2 regions of the Sporosarcina sp. P18a genome follow, and region 2 is predicted to be linked to the other one. Evidence: a T-box and tRNA genes for the amino acid it is inferred to sense, from the RefSeq annotation. Region 2 holds a T-box; the other holds one or more tRNA genes.
The links. A T-box is a leader RNA that pairs with one kind of tRNA and senses whether it is charged. The one in region 2 lies ahead of CSV75_RS02090 (valine--tRNA ligase), so its partner is inferred to be a tRNA-Val.
Positions count from the first base shown of each region.

Region 1: it encodes a tRNA-Val, which carries the amino acid that the T-box ahead of CSV75_RS02090 (valine--tRNA ligase) is inferred to sense. The anticodon was not compared.

Region 1 is NZ_PDYQ01000001.1:1,416,766-1,427,043, forward strand. Features, by position in the region: gene CSV75_RS07185 (peptide chain release factor 3) at 1-448, opposite strand, end outside; gene CSV75_RS07190 (UDP-N-acetylmuramoyl-L-alanyl-D-glutamate--2,6-diaminopimelate ligase) at 563-2,053, opposite strand; gene CSV75_RS07195 (aldehyde dehydrogenase) at 2,366-3,754, opposite strand; gene CSV75_RS07200 (heavy metal translocating P-type ATPase) at 3,854-5,956, opposite strand; gene CSV75_RS07205 (RluA family pseudouridine synthase) at 6,148-7,041, opposite strand; tRNA gene CSV75_RS07210 (tRNA-Val) at 7,246-7,318, opposite strand; gene CSV75_RS16425 (hypothetical protein) at 7,505-7,654, opposite strand; gene CSV75_RS07215 (TRAP transporter permease) at 8,043-10,079, opposite strand; gene CSV75_RS07220 (DUF1850 domain-containing protein) at 10,069-10,278, opposite strand, start outside.
Region 2 is NZ_PDYQ01000001.1:411,558-421,835, forward strand. Features, by position in the region: gene CSV75_RS02065 (uroporphyrinogen-III synthase) at 1-562, shown strand, start outside; gene hemB (porphobilinogen synthase) at 543-1,523, shown strand; gene hemL (glutamate-1-semialdehyde 2,1-aminomutase) at 1,525-2,820, shown strand; gene CSV75_RS02080 (hypothetical protein) at 3,120-3,743, shown strand; T-box leader at 3,971-4,188, shown strand; gene CSV75_RS02090 (valine--tRNA ligase) at 4,242-6,887, shown strand; gene CSV75_RS16730 (hypothetical protein) at 7,285-7,464, shown strand; partial or broken gene CSV75_RS16735 (GNAT family N-acetyltransferase) at 7,477-7,770, shown strand; gene CSV75_RS02100 (hypothetical protein) at 7,789-8,046, shown strand; gene CSV75_RS02105 (hypothetical protein) at 8,086-8,436, shown strand; gene CSV75_RS02110 (S66 family peptidase) at 8,632-9,663, shown strand; gene CSV75_RS02115 (hypothetical protein) at 9,735-10,278, shown strand, end outside.

The sequences.
Region 1 (10,278 bases), 1.0 Mb from region 2:
GCTCTTTACCTTGGCGATCCATTTTATTAATGAATGTGAAGATAGGAATTCCGCGCATTTTACATACTTTAAATAATTTAATCGTCTGTGGCTCGATTCCTTTTGCTGAATCAACCATCATGACGGCAGCATCCACTGCCATTAATGTTCTATACGTATCTTCACTGAAGTCTTCGTGTCCGGGTGTATCCAAAATATTGACACGTTTGCCCGCATAGTCAAATTGTAAAACGGAAGAAGTGACAGATATTCCACGTTGTTTTTCAATTTCCATCCAGTCAGACGTAGCGAATTTTCCTGATTTCTTTCCTTTAACTGTACCAGCATCACGAATCGCTCCGCCAAAATATAGTAACTTTTCAGTAATTGTCGTTTTACCGGCATCGGGGTGAGAAATAATCGCAAACGTTCGCCGCGATGTGATTTCATCATTTCTATTTTTTTGCATCCATTGTACTCTCCTTTTGCTTACGTTTTCTATCATAGAGAGAATAGGGATGCATTTCAATGGTTTTCATTGAATTGACTAAAAAACTATAAACTCTCAATTCCAAACTGTACTTCACTTATTGATGGGTGTGTCGCCGAACTTTTTGGTTGCTTCATCAAGTGCAATAGTTGCATCCGAATGCGCATATTTCGTATTGCCGATAATTTGAAAATCTTCATGACCTTTTCCAGCAAATATAATGATGTCTCCCGCATTCGCTTGCACAATAGTATGACGCACTGCTTCTTCTCTATCCCCTATACATGCGTACTGGTTATGCGGCATAGTGGCACTAAGTTCCGATAAAATCGACTCATATGGCTCGTCTCGTGGATCATCTGTCGTAAAGACAACATAATCTGCCGCTGCCGCTTTTTCTCCCATGATTGGGCGCTTAAGACGATCACGATTGCCTCCCGTTCCTATTAAGAATAATAGACGGTTGCCTTCCTTTTTTAAGGGTTGCACTGTAGCAATCGCTTTTTCAATCGCATCCGGCGAATGTGCATAATCGATGAAAATGGTCAGTGGTAAAGATGTTTCCACTTTTTCAAGACGGCCTTTCACTGTCGATACATTCGCCAGTAGCGGTAAAATATCTTCTGTCGCCATTCCTTTCGCATATAACGCTGCAATTGCGGCCAACGAATTATAGACGTTAAACTCTCCAATCAACGGCATCGTAACGGGGAACGTTCCATCTGGCGCATGCAATTGGAATTTCGTAAAGTTCGACTGCATTTCAATCGCTGTTGCTTGGAATGAAGACTTCACATGAATACCATATGTGTAAATTGGGAATGATGTCATTTCGATCATCTTACTGCTCCATGGATCATCAGCATTGATGATTGCATACTTTTGTTGATCAAGTTGCTGACCCAATTGTGCAAACAGTAAACCTTTCGCTGCACTGTAATTCTCCATCGTTTTGTGATAATCCAAATGATCATGCGTTAAGTTAGTGAAGATCGCGATATCAAATTCCGTTCCTGCCAATCGTCCTTCAACTAATCCGTGTGAAGACACTTCCATGATCATCGATTCGCAACCTTCATTTGCTGCTTGTGCAATCATCTGCTGAGTAGTCAAAACATCAGTCGTTGTATTTTCCGTTTCATAAAGGATGTCATTTAATTTAAAACCAATCGTACCAGAAACAGCTGTCTTTTCTTCAGTCTGTCGCAGCATGTCATGAATGATGTTGCCGACACTCGTTTTTCCATTGGTTCCCGTAACACCGATCATTTTCATGCGTTTCGAAGGATACTGATAGTACTTAGAGGCCAATAACTCAATCGCTTTTGATGTGTTTTCGACATAGACGACCGCTGTACGGTCTTCATCTATTATGATAGGCTCTGATGCGATAATAACACGTGCGCCACTCAACAATGCACTCTTGACGAATTGATGACCATTCACTGTATAACCTTTCAGACAAACAAATACCCCTCCATCTTGAACAGCTCTTGAGTCGACCGCTACGTCTGTTATATTTTCAGGTAATGTTCCTTTAATTGTTTTTACAGGTAGTACAGATAGTAAATCTTTCGTGTTCATTTGGTTTCCTCCAATACGTTGGTGAATAACTCGTGTAAGTATAACAAAAAGGCGAATAGTAATTCAAAAAGGCTTTTTTTCTGGAAAATGAAGTGTTATAGAATGTATCTATCATTCCTATTATACGCATCTTTTCTTATCACATCCAGCATGGAATATAGCATGAAGTTTCTATATCATGCCGAAATATATACTCCTATTGTCCGTTACTTAAATGATGTTGATTTGTAAAAAGATCATCGGTGATCACAAAGGCACTTTGCTGGCCAAAAGACAGCAAAGCGCATCTCAATAGTTTGGATTTCCTTACAGTTAGCGAATGAAACGCTTTACTACTGACAATTTCCCTCTATATGGAGGAAATGCTATAGGCACCGATACTGCGGTACTCTTTTTCATCATGGATTTCGAATGGGAGAATGTTTCAAAACTTGCTTTTCCATGGTATTGATTCATTCCAGAAGGCCCTACTCCGCCAAACGGTAAATGAATGTTGGCCACATGTGAAATGGTGTCATTGATGCAACCACCGCCAAAAGGCAATACTTCGATGAAATGATTGGCTGCCTCATCGTTTTCAGTAAAAAGGTATGCAGCAAGCGGCTTAGGTAACATGCTAATTTGCTGAATGGCCACACCTAAATTATCATACGGAAGAACAGGCAAGATCGGCCCAAACAACTCCTCTTGCATACTTGCGCTATTCCAGTCCGAAAGCGCTAAAATCGTCGGCTCGATGTATTTATCCGCAGCATCTGTCTTGCCGCCTTCTACGATATATGCTTGATCTTGTTCTAATATTTTTGCTAATCGATCGAAATGACGGTCCGCAATTATGCGACCGTAGTCAGCACTCTTCTGTGCATCTTTCCCGTAATAACGTTGGATAGCGCTCTTCATTTCATTTAATAATTCATCGTAAATCGAAACGTCAGCAAGGACATAGTCTGGTGCTACACATGTTTGACCTGCATTCATATACTTACCCCAAACGATCTTCTCTGCCGCTTTTTTGATATCTGCAGTATGATCGACAACGGCTGGACTTTTTCCGCCCAATTCTAGTGTCAATGGAGTCAATCTCTCCGCACAAGCTTTCATGACGATTTTCCCTACTTTTGCACTTCCGGTAAAGAATACATAATCAAATGGTGCGCCAAGTAACAGTTGTGTTTCTTCTTTGTGACCATGCACAACGGTTACATACTCCGACGGAAATATACTTGAAATGATTTTGTCCACGACAGCAGCTGTATGCAATGCATCTTCCGAAGGTTTCAACACTGTACAATTCCCTGTTGCGATCGAGCCTATTAACGGATCAATCAACAGTTGGAACGGATAGTTAAAGGGTCCAATAATCAATACAGTGCCATATGGTTCCTTCACGATAAAGCTCGTTGCCGGTTGTAAATGGAGTGGTGTCTTTACTTTTTCAGGTGCTGCCCATTCTTCCAAGTGATCCATCATATGTGTAATACTGGATAACACAAAGCCTATCTCTGCTACATAGGCTTCGAGCGGAGGTTTGTGTAGATCTTTATGCAATGCATCCGAGATTTCTTTCTCGTGCTTTTGAATCGCTTTATACAGCTTTTCCAACATCATTTTTCGAAATGAAATACTACGCGTTACTCCTGAGACATAATATTGCTTCTGTTTGTTCATAATCATTTCAAGTTCCAGACTGGTCATTGCCAAATTATCCACACTCCTCATGATTGTTGTTGTTATCAGTCTACCATTTTATTCAATAGAAAAAACTTCAGACGATTGATTCGACTGAAGTTTCTACGTATTTTATATTTTATTTTTCATAAGTCGCAATGAATTTAATACGACAATGACCGTCGCACCCATATCTGCCATAACCGCCATCCATAATGTCAGCCAACCTGGAATAATGAGAAGTAGTGCAAGCACTTTTAAACCAAGTGCGATCGAGATATTTTGTACAATGATTTGTTTCGTGCGCGAGCTTAATTTGATCGTATAGGGAAGTTTCTCCAAGTCATCTGCCATCAATGCAATATCTGCCGTTTCAAGTGCAGTATCTGTTCCCGCACCTCCCATTGCAATACCGACATTTGCTGTAGCTAATGCTGGCGCGTCGTTCACTCCGTCACCCACCATTGCTACTTTACCATATTGACCTAATGATTTAATCATCTCGACTTTTTGATCAGGTAATAATTCTGCTTTGACTTCCGATAACCCAAGTTGCGCTCCAATTGACAGAGCGGTCGATTGATTATCACCCGTTAGCATCACCGTCTTCTTACCCATCTCATGAAGCTTCCGGATAACCTTCACACTACTTTTACGCACTTGATCAGCTACTGCTATTATTCCTTCTAAACCGGTTTCAGACCAGACGAGCATAACTGTTTTACCTTGTTTCTGAAACGCTAGAATCTGCTGTTCAATGGATTCTTCCACTGTGTTCATTTCCCGGAATAAATTCGGACTGCCTACATGCACTAAACGCTCTCCAATCATAGCTTTTGCGCCTTTGCCTGTAATGGATTGAAATTGATGTACCGACAGTAATCCAAGCGGTAATTTCTCCGCCGCCCGCAAAATCGATGTGGCTAATGGATGTTGGGAAAACTTCTCGATAGAAGCTGCTTGTTGCACTATTTGATCTTCTGTTAATGAAGAAACCGACACGACATCTGTTACTTCCGGACGTCCTTCAGTCAGAGTACCTGTTTTATCAAAAGCTACCACGTTGATTTGTCCCGTTTCTTCTAAATGAATGCCACCTTTGATCAATACACCATTGCGTGCGGCGTTCCCAATCGCTGTAACGATCGCAATAGGCGTGGAGATGACTAATGCGCAAGGGCAGCCAACTACTAATACGACAAGACCTTTATAGAACCATTCACCCCATACTCCACCGATTAAAAGTGGCGGTATGATCATGATCAGTAAAGAAATAACTAAAATAGCTGGTGTATAGTATCTCGCAAAGCGATCGACAAATTGTTGTGTCGGTGCTTTTTCCGCCTGAGCTTCTTCGACTAAGTGAATGATTTTGGCAATCGTAGTATCTTCAGCGAGTTTCGTCACACGGACTTGCATTGCACCTTCTTCATTTAAGGTACCTGCAAACACTTCATCTCCAAGTACTTTGTGTACGGGCACAGACTCACCTGTAATGGCGGCTTGGTTAACGGATGAGTCACCTTGGATCACTTCACCATCCATCGCAATCTTTTGTCCCGGTTTAATCAAAATCACATCATTAATTCGTAAATCCTCTACATCTACTTCAAATTCATTATTTCCGCGAAGTACAATGGCTGTTGTAGGGGCGATTTCTATTAGTGATGTAATGGAATTTCTCGCTTTATCAATTGAATAACTTTCTAATGCTTCACTGACAGAGAAGAGGAACACTACGACCGCGCCTTCTGCCCAGTCACCAATGAGTGCAGCCCCAATGACTGCGATTGTCATCAATGTAGACATATCAAATTCAAGTTTAAAAAGATTCGTTAATCCTTCCTTCATCAAACTGAATCCACCGATTATAATCGCAGAGAGAAACAGAGCAATCGACAGCCAGTTATGATCACCATTTGCGGTAGATACTGCATACCCTGCTAGTAGCAAAACGAACGAAGCACTAGTCGTTTGATTTTCACGTTTTTTCCAAAAAGGCGTATGTTGTTTACTGATCCGCTGTTTTTCAGGAAACACTTTAATACCGTCAAATGCCCCTGCCTCTTCTAATTGTAAAATAGAAGCCTCTCCCGCAACTGTTAATTTGGATGCACCAAAGTTCAACTGCACATCTTCCACAGACTCAATCTGCCGGACATTTTTCTCGAATTTCGCAGCACAACTTGTGCACGATAAATTTTGCAGGCGATAGACATTTTTCTCAGAAGCCATGTGACCAGTCCTCTCAAAAATTCGTTCATTTTACCCTTTTTCATCATTCAATCGTCCATTTGATTGATTAATTTTAGTATATGCAATTCAAGATATTTTGTCAATTTAGCCATTCAACTATACATTTGAATGAAATCACATAAAAAAGCAGTTCCTTGGATATCCTAAGGAACTGCAAAATGAACCATTTTCTATTTTGAGCGCGTAATGAAGATTTGCGGTACTTCCGCTTCAAATCGAACTAATTCCCCTGTACGCGGATGTAGAAAAGACAAAGCTGTGGCATGAAGTCCCACTCTACGCAAAGGGTTGCCTGTAGCACCATACTTTTTGTCACCCATCACTGGATGACCCAATTCTTCCATATGCACACGGATTTGATTTTTTCGGCCGGTTTCCAGAAGAACTTCCAACAATGAGCAACTTTTATTCGCTTGTACTCTTCTATAATGTGTAATGGCATGTTGTCCTCCATTGTCAGTTGGGCTTGAATATACTCTGAATGCACTATTTTCCGTTAACCAAGACGAAATAGTTCCTGATTGTGCACGTACTTTCCCATCGACAAGCGCAGTATACAAACGTTCCTTTACCGATTCATTCCATGTACTTTGCAACGCTTGCTGGGTTTCTTCGTTTTTAGCAAACATCATCACACCCGATGTATCTCTATCCAGACGGTGCACAACAAAAATTCGGTTTTCAGGATGACTCCTCTTCACATACTTGGTGATTTCTCTATAGGCAGTCTGATCTTTTTCTTTTTCAGAAGCTACAGAAAGAATGCCTGCATCTTTATTGATCACGATAATATCGTCATCTTCATGGAGAATAGATACACCGACTAATTTTGAGACATTTATCGCCGTTTTATTGCTTTGTATTTCCACCTTTTGTCCAGGCGCTAACGGCTGATTATGCTTTGTTGTCATCTGACCATCCACCATAACTTGGCCACGTGTAAGAATGGATTTCACCGAATTTCTACTGCTTTTTGACATAACCTTCAATAAATACGGCAAGAGCTCTATCTGTTCTTCCACTGTATATTCTTGTACATTAGATGTAATCTGTTTTCTTTTCATTGTATGTTAGCCCTCCTGCTTATTTAAATAGGTGCTCGTATTATAACTATACACCGCATGACGGATGGTGCGCTTGAATATCATTTGACAGTACATGTGAAAAAATCTAGACATAAAAAAACAGCCCCTAGACATTCGGTCTAATAGGACTGTTTATTGTTATAAACCGTGTTCCTACGGTAAATAACTTAGGTTTGGCACCTATGACTCCGACTGGGCTCGAACCAGCGACCTCCACCCTGTCAAGGTGGCGCTCTCCCAGCTGAGCTACGGAATCGATCATACTAGGATGTGCATGTTGAAGTGAGTTAGTTAGGCTCTCAAGCACAAATACTATAATAGCATTATCTTTCCTTGTTGTAAACAAAGAAATTAAAAAATCGATAATTTTTCTATACCATTAGAAAAATTACCGACTTTTATGGACGTTTATTAGACTATTTAGAGACGCTTCTCCCTTCCCTTACTGCATAGGGTTTAATTGTTCTTCTGTTGATTCATTCTCAAAATATAAAAACTCTTCATGATCCAGCTCACTCATACGTTCTTTGTTGAAACCATGTGCCAAGTGCCCTTCAAAAACGTTTTCCCACCATGTCTCTTGTGTACTCATAGTATTTTCTCTCCTTTTTGATTTGATTGGTTTCTGTACCGATCTATATAGTTTATTCGTTATGACTGATTCGCTTATATGTAGTATATACATAACTCGTGTTGGTAAAACTGCGTAATTAGTCCAAAATAATTTGACTGATTTTTGGTCCTTCGGCTTCTTGACTTTTATTTTATCATGTGTTTTAAAATTCGAGTTTCGACGGGAATCCTTATATATAGTAGACCCGTCCTCTAGTAAAAATTCTATTTAGTCTAGTTCTTTTCACCCGACTAGATTTGTAGAGATATAAGAACGCGAATAAGTTTCTGAAAATTCTTATCTTTTATTAGTAAAATAAAAGACTTGCAAGCTCCATTTCGAGCTGGCAAGTCCTATTAGAAATTATTTAATTTGAAGCCAATGTTGGCGAATTATTTTTCTTATTACCCATCCACTGAGACACCAGCAAGACGATGAATAATACTAAACCGATAATATCTGTGATAGTTTCTGGGTAGATCAACAACATGCCTGTACATATCGTGATAATTCGCAGAATCCAGTTCAGTTTACTATACCAGAAACCAATGATCCCCGCCCCGATTGCGACCATACCAATAATGGCGGTCACCGTCACCCAAACAATCTCTAGTATACTCGAGTCGAGCATTAGCATCGCCGGATTAAAGACGAACATGTACGGAATGATGAATGCAGCAATCGCTAGTTTCGCGGAAGTGACACCAGTCTTGATCGGATCCCCACCTGAAATACCGGAAGCTGCAAAGGCAGCGAGTGCAACAGGCGGCGTGATATCCGCAATGATACCAAAGTAAAATACGAATAAGTGTGCAGATACCGCCACTACAATCGGCACAGCTGCACCTGTAGGCTCACCTAGCATCAATAACGTAATGATGGCAGGTGCTGCGATTGTAGATGTAATAACATAGTTTGCCGTCGTTGGAGAGCCCATGCCCAAAATAATTGCCGCGAACATCGTGAAAATTAATGTGAGCAAGATGTTACCGCCAGCTGCCGAGATCAAGCCGGTTGCCAAGCTAAGCCCAAGACCCGTCTTGACGACAACACCGACAATAATACCCGCACAAGCTGTTGCAGCTGCTACAGCCAATGCTGTACGGGCACCATCTACTAATGCCTCAATCATATCTTTAAAGCCAATTCTCGTTTCTTTACTAATTGCACTCACTGCAATGGTTAATACGATACCGAGTAAAGCCGCTTTCATCGTGGGAATACCTATTAATAGGAAGACAATAATACCTATAATCGGTAGTAATAAATAAATCTTCTTCAGCGTTTCTTTACGATTAGGAATTTGCGAGGCATCCATCCCTTGCAAACCAACACGCTTTGCTTCGAAATGGGTCATGATCCAAATTCCGGTGAAGTACAGCAACGCAGGGATAGCTGCTGCTTTGGCAATTTCCCAATACGTAACGCCGCCGATAAATTCAACCATCAGGAATGCAGCGGCCCCCATGATGGGTGGCATAATCTGCCCACCTGTAGACGCAGCTGCCTCTACTCCGCCTGCGAATTCTTTTCGATAACCTAGTTTCTTCATCATAGGGATCGTGTATGAGCCCGATCCAACAACATTCGCTACGGAACTACCGGAAATTGTACCTTGCAAAGCACTTGAGAAAATAGCGACTTTTGCCGGTCCGCCAGTCAAACGTCCTGCCAATACTACCGCCAAGTCATTAAAGTAGTTACCAACACCAGTCTTTACTAAGAACGCTCCAAATAATAGGAACACGAAGATGAAAGTGGCGGATACACTAATGGGCGTACCGAGAATTCCGTCCGTTGTAAAGAACATGAGTTGAACGAGATTTTCTACACTTTGACCTCTATGTGCAAGGAACCCGGGGAAATAAGGTCCAAAGAACGCATAAGTGAGAAACACCACTGAGATGATTGTGATCGGCATTCCTACCGCACGTCTCGCTGCCTCTAGTGTGAGGAGAACCGCTAAAATACCGATAATTAAATCGACATCGGATACACGCCCCACACGATATACTAATTCGTTAATAAATAATGGCCAGTATAAACCAACTGCTATCGCCAATAAAGATAAAATAATATCATAAAATGGAACTTTGTCACGACGCACACCGATCTTTTTCCTAGCAGGGAACAACAAGAAAATAAGTGATAAAGCAAATCCTAAGTGAATCGATCGCTGGATTTGAGCTGTAAATGGTTTACCAATCGCTGTATACAACTGGAATATGGAAAATGCCAACAAACCGAAAAATACAATCTTCCCGATAAGACCTTTCAGATCTCTCGTATTGGATTCAGGGTCGTACTTTTGAAGAATTTCGAGTTGTTCTTGTTCAGAAAGTGTACCCATTTCTTCATCAGAGATAGCGGGAATATCTTTTTCCCGATCTTTATTATTTTTCATTTAATCTGACTCCTTTTAACATCTTATAATTTGAAACCTTCGCCACATGAAATTCATAAGAATGCCCCTTTTGAAGAAATTCTTTTAGATGATAATCTTGTTGCTCATATCGCAAAGACAGATCTGTATTCACCCTACCTACGTAGAGAACAAACGAGTCTATTACGCGGTTTTCGAATGTAAGCGTATAAACACCATC
Region 2 (10,278 bases):
CCGTGCAAAAATGTCGCGGTTCAATGTAACAGCAGATACGTTCAACGGAAAAGTGGCTGCAGTCGGAACTCGAACAGCGGCAGCGTTAGATCGACTCGGCTTTGCCGTGTCTTTCATTCCAAGCGTGTTTAGTGCAGATGTTTTCGTCAAACAGTTTAATCCGAAAGAGTCGGAACGATTACACGTGGTCTTTTTGAAAGGTACTCTTGCTGGTAGTTTGATTCGTGAGGAGTTGCCGTTTCATGTTTCAGAATGGACAGTCTATGAAACCAAAAGTGCAACGAGTGAAATAGATAAATTGTGTCGTTTTATACTTCATAAAAATCAAGTGTCCGTGTTGTTCGCAAGTCCGTCGGCGGTGGAAGTGTTCTCTTCACGTATTGCCCCGAAAACAACATGGTTTGGCTTTACGGTTTGCGCGATCGGTCATGTTACGGAACGTGCATTGTTAAAAGTGGGTGCGCCTGTTCACGTCAAGCCCAAAACGTATACATTAGTCGAGCTAGTCCATGAACTGGCCAAACGAAAGGGAGAGTTCACAAATGAGTCCAATAGAATTTAAGCGTCATCGTAGACTTCGTACACATCCTACCGTTCGAGCGATGGTTAGAGAGACAGAGATTAAAGCAGCGGATTTCATTTATCCTATCTTTGTTACAGAAGGCGAGAACGTGCGTAATCCAATCGCTTCTATGCCAGGAGTAGATCAATTTTCTATTGATTTATTATTAAAAGAAACGGACGAAGTCGTCGAATTAGGTATTTCATCTATTATTTTATTCGGTATACCTTCGGATAAAGATGCAACGGGCACTGAAGCATATGACGACGAAGGAATCATTCAACGTGCAACACGTGCGGTGAAAGAACGGCATCCGCAATTGGTCGTTGTAGCGGATACTTGTTTATGCGAGTATACAGACCACGGTCACTGTGGCGTTATTCACGACAATGATGTAGATAACGATGCCAGTCTCGTTCTGCTAGCGAAGACAGCAGTCAGTCAAGCAAAAGCAGGAGCGGATATTATTGCACCTTCGAATATGATGGATGGTTTTGTAGCGGTCATTCGTCAAGCGCTAGATGATGCAGGATTCCAAAACATTCCCATTATGTCGTATGCAGTTAAATATGCGTCTGCTTATTACGGTCCATTCCGTGAAGCGGCGCAATCCACACCACAATTTGGCGATCGTAAAACGTATCAAATGGATCCAGCAAATCGTATGGAAGCAATGCGTGAAGCGGAATCTGATATTCTAGAAGGCGCAGATTTCTTAATTGTTAAGCCAGCATTGTCTTATCTCGATATCATTCGCGACGTAAAAAATCATGTACTCCTACCTGTCGTGGCATATAACGTCAGTGGGGAATACGCAATGGTCAAAGCGGCTGCATTAAACGGCTGGGTAGATGAGAAGAAAATTGTGTTAGAAACATTAACAAGTATGAAGCGTGCAGGTGCAGATATCATCATGACATATCATGCAAAAGATGCAGCTCGCTGGTTGGAGGAGAAATAATATGGGACAAAAAACATATACGAAATCTGAAGAAGCGTTCAAAATAGCAGTGGATTTAATGCCAGGTGGCGTCAACTCACCAGTGCGTGCTTTCAAATCAGTTAATATGGATCCGATCTTTATGGAAAGTGGTAAAGGTGCGATCATTAAGGATATCGATGGCAATGAATATATTGACTACGTTCTATCTTGGGGTCCTCTAATCCTAGGACACACACATCCTGACGTAGTATCTGCCATGCAGAAGGTAGCTGAAACAGGTACAAGTTTCGGAGCGCCTACTCTTCTGGAAAATGAATTGGCAGAGCTTGTAATCGACCGTGTACCATCCATCGAGATGGTACGTATGGTGTCTTCTGGTACGGAAGCAACAATGAGTGCACTTCGTTTAGCACGTGGTTATACGAAGCGTAACAAGATCCTAAAATTCGAAGGTTGTTATCACGGGCATGCGGATTCCTTACTTATTAAGGCAGGTTCGGGTGTTGCTACATTAGGTTTGCCTGATAGCCCTGGAGTGCCTGAAACGATTGCACAAAACACGATCACGGTCCCGTATAACGATCTGGAAAGTGTTAAATTGGCTATTAAAGAATACGGAGACGATCTAGCTGCAATTATTGTAGAACCGGTTGCAGGAAACATGGGCGTTGTAGGACCGGATAGTGGCTTCCTTAAAGGCTTACGTGAGTTAACAGAAGAAAACGGTTCATTATTAATTTTCGATGAAGTCATGACTGGATTCCGTGTAGGGTATAAATGCGCACAAGGTCACTTCAATGTCAAACCCGACCTAACATGTCTTGGTAAAGTTATCGGTGGTGGACTGCCTGTAGGAGCATACGGCGGTTCTCGCGAGATTATGGAACATGTAGCGCCGGCGGGAACTATTTATCAAGCGGGTACACTGTCTGGTAACCCGTTAGCCATGACAGCGGGTATTGAAACGTTGAGGAAATTGACGCCGAAAACATACCAACACTTCATCAAGCTTGGCGATCAGTTGGAAGAAGGTTTCCGCGCAGCAGCGAAAGCTAATAATATTCCACATACCGTCAACCGTGCTGGTTCGATGATCGGGTTCTTCTTTACAGATCAACGCGTCAATAACTACGATAAAGCGAAAACATCTGATTTGAAACTGTTCGCAGAGTATTACCGTCTAATGGCAGAAGAAGGTATTTTCTTACCACCTTCCCAATTTGAAGGTATGTTCTTGTCAGCAGCCCACACAGAAGAGCATATCGCGAAGACTGTGGAAGCATTCCATACAGTGTTTGAGAAGTTGAAACGATAATCTTGAAGCGTCAAGCAGATTTTATTGCTTGGCGCTTTTTTATGTTCATTTTTTATGATGATGGCGCGGTCTTGGCGAGGATTCGCGCGGTTTTCAGATGTTATGGCGCGGTCTTCGGGCTCAATAGCGCGGTGTACGCTGGCTTTTGCGCGGTATGCTGTCCTTTTGGCGCGGTGCTAGGCTTTAATAGCGCGGTTGCGATCGTTTCATTCCCATTCACATTCCACATTATACTTCACTTCTAAATTCCTTTATTTCTTCATATAGTAGCCTGAGTTAAGAAAAGGAGTGAAGCGAAAATGACGACGCATCAATGGACATTGCAAGAGTCTTTTTATTTCCCTGTGGAGTACGGGGCATTTGCCAAATCGGCTGAGGTAAAAGTGACGCCAGGGTTTACGGAAGAACGTACGGAAGATGCAATCCGTTTGCAAGGGATCTATCATATCGCGGCAAACGTTGTATTTGATGCAGACAAGCAAGTAGAATTGGCAACTGAAGATGTATTAGTCATTCATGACGTGGAAGTAGAAAACAATAAAGGATATTTTGAATATGCTGTGCCTTTGAATGTTGATCTACCAGTAGAACTCGATGGCGACTTGCAACTGGAAGTGCGAGATATTAAATCTTCATCACAGGAAGACGGGGGATTGAAACTGGAGTGGACCGTTCACTTGAAACAGGAAGAGCCTGTACAAGAACCGGTTGTAATCGAAGAAGAGCCTGCAGCACCACAGTTCGTAGCTGCCTCGACATCTCATTTAGAATTTCTTGCAAATGCTGATCGTGCGGTTGAACAAGTAAATAATGAAATGGAAGACTTTCTCTTATACATCGCCGAGATGGATGACGATATAACGAGAAAGATCTTCCACTCAAATAATGTTTTTGTAGAAGCAGAAGGACAAAGCAGCGAGTAAGCAAAATACTAAAAAATCGCCAGTGGTCGGGATAAGTAGTAATCGAATCAATTGAAACACGGTGATCGGGATGATACAGCCTTTACAGTAAAATCTTGTTTTCCGAAGCCACGGCGGCAACAGATAGGGATTATAACCTTTTCGCATCGTTCACCATCCTTTCTCTATAGACTACTATTCAGTTGACGGACTCTACATGTTTCGCTTATAATAATGTGTATATGAATATAAATGCGAAGAGTAGGAAAGTACATGTGAACCGTTTTCTTTAGAGAGGGTACGATTGGTGGAACGTACCTGGAAACCGCATATGGAAGTCCCCTATGAGCAGTTTCTGTGAAATATGAGTAGCAGGAACCGGTGAAGACCGTTACCAAATCATGAAGATGTAATGCTTTTTGCGTTCATAAATAAAGGTGGTACCACGAGCTCCTTCGTCCTTTTACCGGGATGAGTGGGGCTTTTTTGTATCCCTTTTTATTTGAAGGAGGAAATGAAATGACTGACGAATTGACGATGCCGACCAAATACGATCCGCAGGCAGTAGAAAAAGGACGTTATGAATGGTGGCTTGAAGGTAAGTATTTTGAATCGAATGTAAAAAGCGAGAAAGAACCGTATACAATTGTGATCCCACCACCGAACGTCACCGGAAAGCTTCACTTAGGACACGCATGGGATACGACTTTGCAAGATATGCTCATCCGCATGAAGCGTATGCAAGGGTATGACGCACTGTGGTTGCCGGGAATGGACCACGCAGGAATCGCGACACAGGCGAGAGTAGAAGAAAAACTTCGCGCTGATGGTAAAACGCGTTATGATCTTGGACGCGAAAACTTTGTACAAGAAACATGGAAATGGAAAGAAGAATACGCGAGCCATATCCGTGCACAATGGGCGAAGCTTGGTCTGGCTCTTGACTACTCACAAGAGCGCTTTACTTTGGATGAAGGATTGTCAAAAGCAGTACGTGAAGTATTTGTCAAGTTGTATGAGAAAAAGCTGATCTATCGCGGAGAGTATATCATCAACTGGGACCCTGCAACGAAAACAGCGATATCTGATATCGAAGTGATTCATAAAGATGTGCAAGGTGCATTCTATCATATGCGCTACCCATTGGCAGATGGCACAGACTCGATTGAAATAGCGACAACACGTCCTGAAACGATGCTTGGTGATACAGCTGTTGCAGTTCACCCGGATGACGAACGCTACCAGCATTTGATCGGCAAGATGGTTAAATTGCCAATCGTAGGACGCGAAATTCCGATCGTAGCGGATGACTACGTAGAAATGGATTTCGGAAGCGGTGCAGTGAAAATTACACCAGCGCATGACCCGAATGACTTTGAAATAGGTAACCGTCATAACTTGCCCCGTGTGCTCGTCATGAATGAAGATGGCACGATGAATAAATTAGCAGGCAAGTACGAAGGCATGGATCGTTTCGAATGCCGTAAACAAATCGTCAAAGACTTACAAGAGATGAATGTGCTATTTGAAATTGAAGACCATATGCACTCTGTCGGACACTCGGAACGAAGTGGCGCAGTAGTGGAGCCGTATTTATCTACACAATGGTTCGTCAATATGCAGCCACTTGCCGAGCAAGCAATCAATCTGCAGAAAAATGAAGAAGAAAAAGTGACGTTTGTTCCTGAACGTTTCGAGAAAACCTACTTGGGTTGGATGGAAAATGTCCACGACTGGTGTATTTCCCGTCAACTATGGTGGGGCCATCGAATTCCGGCTTGGTATCACAACACAACAGGTGAAGTCTATGTGGGTCAAGAAGCACCAGCCGATGAGGAAAATTGGACACAGGATAATGACGTACTAGATACTTGGTTCTCATCTGCTCTATGGCCGTTCTCGACTATGGGCTGGCCAGATGTTGATAGCGAAACGTTCAAAAAGTATTACCCAACAGATGCCCTTGTTACAGGATATGATATTATCTTCTTTTGGGTGTCCCGCATGATTTTCCAAGCTCTTGAATTCACGGAAGAGCGTCCATTCAAGGATGTCTTGATCCACGGATTAGTACGCGCGGAAGACGGGCGAAAAATGTCTAAATCTCTCGGTAACGGTGTAGATCCAATGGACGTAATTGAGCAGTACGGTGCAGACGCATTGCGTTATTTCTTGGCAACAGGTTCTTCACCAGGACAAGATCTACGTTACTCTACAGAAAAAGTAGAAGCGATCTGGAACTTTGCCAATAAAATTTGGAATGCTTCCCGTTTCGCGTTAATGAATATGGACGGCATGACGTATGAAGAAATCGATTTGTCAGGAAAGAAATCTGTTGCAGATGCATGGATTTTAACTCGTCTGAATGAAACGATTGAATCAGTAACTAGCTTGGCTGACCGGTATGAGTTCGGTGAAATGGGCCGCGCGTTATATAACTTCATCTGGGATGATTTCTGTGACTGGTATATCGAAATGGCGAAATTGCCACTATACGGTGAAGACGAAGCAGCGAAAAAAATGACACGTTCGGTTCTTGCGCATGTTTTAGATCAGACGATGCGTTTATTGCACCCATTGATGCCTTTCATTACGGAAGAGATCTGGCAGAACCTTCCCCATGAAGGTGAGTCGATTACAGTAGCACAGTGGCCTGAAGTGGATGTGGCTATGATGGATAAGTCGCGCGCTTCGGATATGAAATTATTGATGGATATTATCAAATCCGTACGTAATATCCGTGCAGAAGTGAATACACCGATGAGTCGTAAAGTCGATTTGTATATTTCTGCGAAAGACGAGAAGACAGTGGCGGTACTTGAAGAGAACCGTAACTATCTTGTGCGATTCTGTAATCCTGAAACATTAACAATTGGTGTGAAGGTGAATGCGCCAGGCAAAACGATGTCAGCAGTTGTGACGGGTGCAGAGCTGTACTTGCCACTTGAAGGATTGATTGATATAGACGAAGAGTTGGCTCGTTTGACGAAGGAACTTGGCAAGTGGCAAGGTGAAGTGAAGCGGGTTCAAGGCAAGTTGTCGAATGAACGTTTTACTGCGAAAGCACCTGAGTCAGTTGTTGAGGAAGAGCGTGCCAAAGAGAAGGATTATTTGGAGAAGTACGCGGCGGTTGAGCGTCGTATTGCTGAACTGAAGGAGATTTAACGTGGTGTAAAGATAGTTAAAGCCCATTTGACAGTGTGATGCTGTTGAATGGGTTTTTTGTATTGGAATTAGTGAAGATGATGGTGAAAGGAGCGGGGATTTCCGTTTCGGAGGGGGCGCTTTCCTAGAGGGCCCGCGGTGAGCCAACCAGTCGCAAGCTCCCTTGGTTGTCTCACCTGATCGGGCTGATCCTCTGGGATTCGCCCCCACCTCCACTTCAATCCCTACATTTTGTGGGAGAGAAGAAATAGTTAAAACCCAAACCAAAATCAAAGTCAAATTTTTCTACGCTAAAATAATCTCAGCAAAATCTAATAATACCCTATGTATAGTATTACTAGATAGTTATGGGTATAATTGTATTCACAATATTTAGAATTGATGTAGGGAGATGTAAATGGATTTTTTTGTTCGCGAGATGGTGGAAACGGATATTGAGAAAGTACGAGATATTGCAATGGAAAGTTGGCATGCTACGTATGCGGCGATTATTCCCCGGGAGATACAGGATGATTTTCTTCGGGTGGCGTATAGTGACGAGATGCTGAAGAAGCGTTTGGAAAGTTCACATATGTGAGTTGCGGAGACTGCGGGTAAAGTTGCTGGATTTGTTGATTTTTCCCCTGCGGATGAGACAGGCAGAGTGGAACTGCGCGCGATATATTTTTATCCCGATGAACAGCGGAAAGGTATGGGGACAGCGTTGTTAAAGAGGGGTATGGATGGGCTTACGAACCCAACGGAAATTATGGTGGAAGTGGAGAAAGAAAATAGCATAGGACGGCAGTTTTATGAAGCGAAAGGATTTAAAGTGGTTAAAGAATTTGATGAGGATTTCGCAGGGCATCTAATGAAGACAGTTCAGATGGTGCTAGTCATTTGATTGAAAGGGGTATGAAGGTTGTTGAGACGGATCATATGGATTGCAGTGAATCTACTTACGGGTGTATTCGTAATACTAAATAGTGTAGTAGGTTATGCAATCAGCGGTATGGGGGAAGGTTCCACCAATAATGCCATGATACTTGGATTAGCAGCTGTTTGGGCAATTGGTCTCATCTTGCAATTGATGAAAAAGGGACGGGCTATCGGATTAATCATCACATTCATTCCTGTAGGGTTCATTGTTTATATATATATCAAGGCTTCTATGATGTAATACAAATCGGAATCAGAACTGAAAGTCGGGAGGTATACGATGAGGCGTTTCGTGTTTATTTTATTGTTGCTGCTTTTATCATGTGCATTGTCGGCTTGTACTGGCAGCCCCTGGGAGCAAGAAGGTGGATATTTAACGAAGAAACAAGTGTTGAAACAAGATTCGAATGCTGATTTGTTGGAGTATGACGGCAAGGTGTATAAAACCAATATTGACTGGACTGAAGTTGAGAAGTTGACTAAAGGAGACAAGCTTGGTGTGGTTTCTAGAGGCATGGCAACGCATATCCCTGACGGAGCTGAGATCTTTGCGTCAAATGAACGCGATGATGTGTTAATTGTGGACTATATGCAAGTGGAGAAAAGGTATTTATTGCAAATAGGTGAGTAAGGATGCGATTTCCCCTGAGATTTGCAGCGCAAATACATTACAGCGGAAAGATAAAGGAATTTGGAGAGTGAAGTATGGAAGAAAATATTTTCGTAAACGAGGATGCCACGATGTTTAGATCGACCGCTATCAAGTGATGTATGAAAACAGGAAAGTTCAACATGGTCAGGAAGGACAATCAAAAGGAGGCTCCATATGCTGAAAAAACCTACTACACTTCAACGGGGAGATACAGTCGCGACGGTAAGTCCATCATGGGGAGGTGCGGGTGAACCGGAGCTTAAGTGGCGTTATGAACAAGGTGTAAAAAGACTGAAGGAAGTCTTTGGATTAACGGTAGTTCCGATGCCAAACAGTTTAAAGGGAGCCGCCTATCTTTATCAGAATCCTAAAGCGCGTGCTGAAGATCTGATGACGGCATTTCGCGACCCTTCTATTAAAGCGATTTTTGCGAATATCGGGGGAGAAGACAGTATTCGATTGCTTCCTTATATAGACTTCACCGTAATACAAAACAATCCAAAGATATTCGTCGGGTATTCTGATATCACGATATCTCATTTATTTTGCCATAAGGCGGGTATTTCTTCATTTTATGGACCAGCTATTTTAACGGACTTCGCCGAAAATGTGGAGATGGATCCTTATACGATTGATATGGTGAATCGGACCCTCTTTTCGAATAAAATAATCGGTGAGATTCAACCTGCCGAAAGTTGGACAAGTGAGCGGTTAGAATGGATTGAACCGAATAAACATACACGTCGTACGATGAATCAGAATGCGGGTTATGAGTTGCTTCAAGGTTCCGGTACTGTAAAAGGCAGACTAATCGGTGGCTGTATTGAAGTGTTAGAGTTTGCGAAAGGGACGGAACTTTGGCCGGATACAGAGTACTGGAATGATAGTATTCTGTTCTTTGAAACGTCTGAAGAAAAACCTGCTCCTAGTTTAATTCGATATTGGTTGAGAAATTATGCCGCGCAAGGAATATTGCAAAAAGCGAAGGGGATTATCTTTGGGAAACCGCAAGATGAGAAATATTATGAGGAATATAAAGTCGAAATTCTTAAAGTGATGAAAGAATATCAGTTGGATCAGCTGCCTATTTTGTATAATTTGAACTTCGGTCATACGGAACCTAAATGCATTTTACCATATGGAGCGTTGGCGAAAATAGATTGTGTACGAAGGACGTTTTCTATTGTAGAGAGTGGCGTTGAGTAAAACAATTAATAAAGGAGGAGTTTATAATTTTTACGGATCGGCAGTTATTGATGTTCATCGAAGGGGAAATTATGGGGGATACTTTTCCTTATGATAGCGATGATGAACAGGAAGTCTTGGCACATATCAAACGGTTATTTTATCGAATCTGTCGTATCCACAATGTGGTCTGCGAAGCGGAATGGGATCATTTCGGTAGTGGCTATACTTCCTTTGTGGAATTTTTTTGTTATCGGAAAGAAGATTATATAACTGTGGAAGAAAAGAATGGAATGCGTGAGATAGAGATAAAAGGTATTATACTTGATTTAAGTCGTCTAGCATCAGTTGCTATAATGGGTGAAGATGTAAGGTATAGAACAATTCGGGTAGAGACGGCTGAGGAAGTGAGTGGTGGACATGGTTCAATACTTGATACACCTACTTCGCTAGCTGTCAGTGAGGAATTGGAAACACTAGCAACAGAATTACAGAAAGCTTTACAAGAGTTTAATTACAAATTATTAGCTGCAAATGAGATGAGTATGCCACTATCGTTTAAAACGAAAATTCCAACGATTTACCGAAATGAGCGACAATATCTAGTCTTGGATGCGATCTTTTATTGGGAAGATT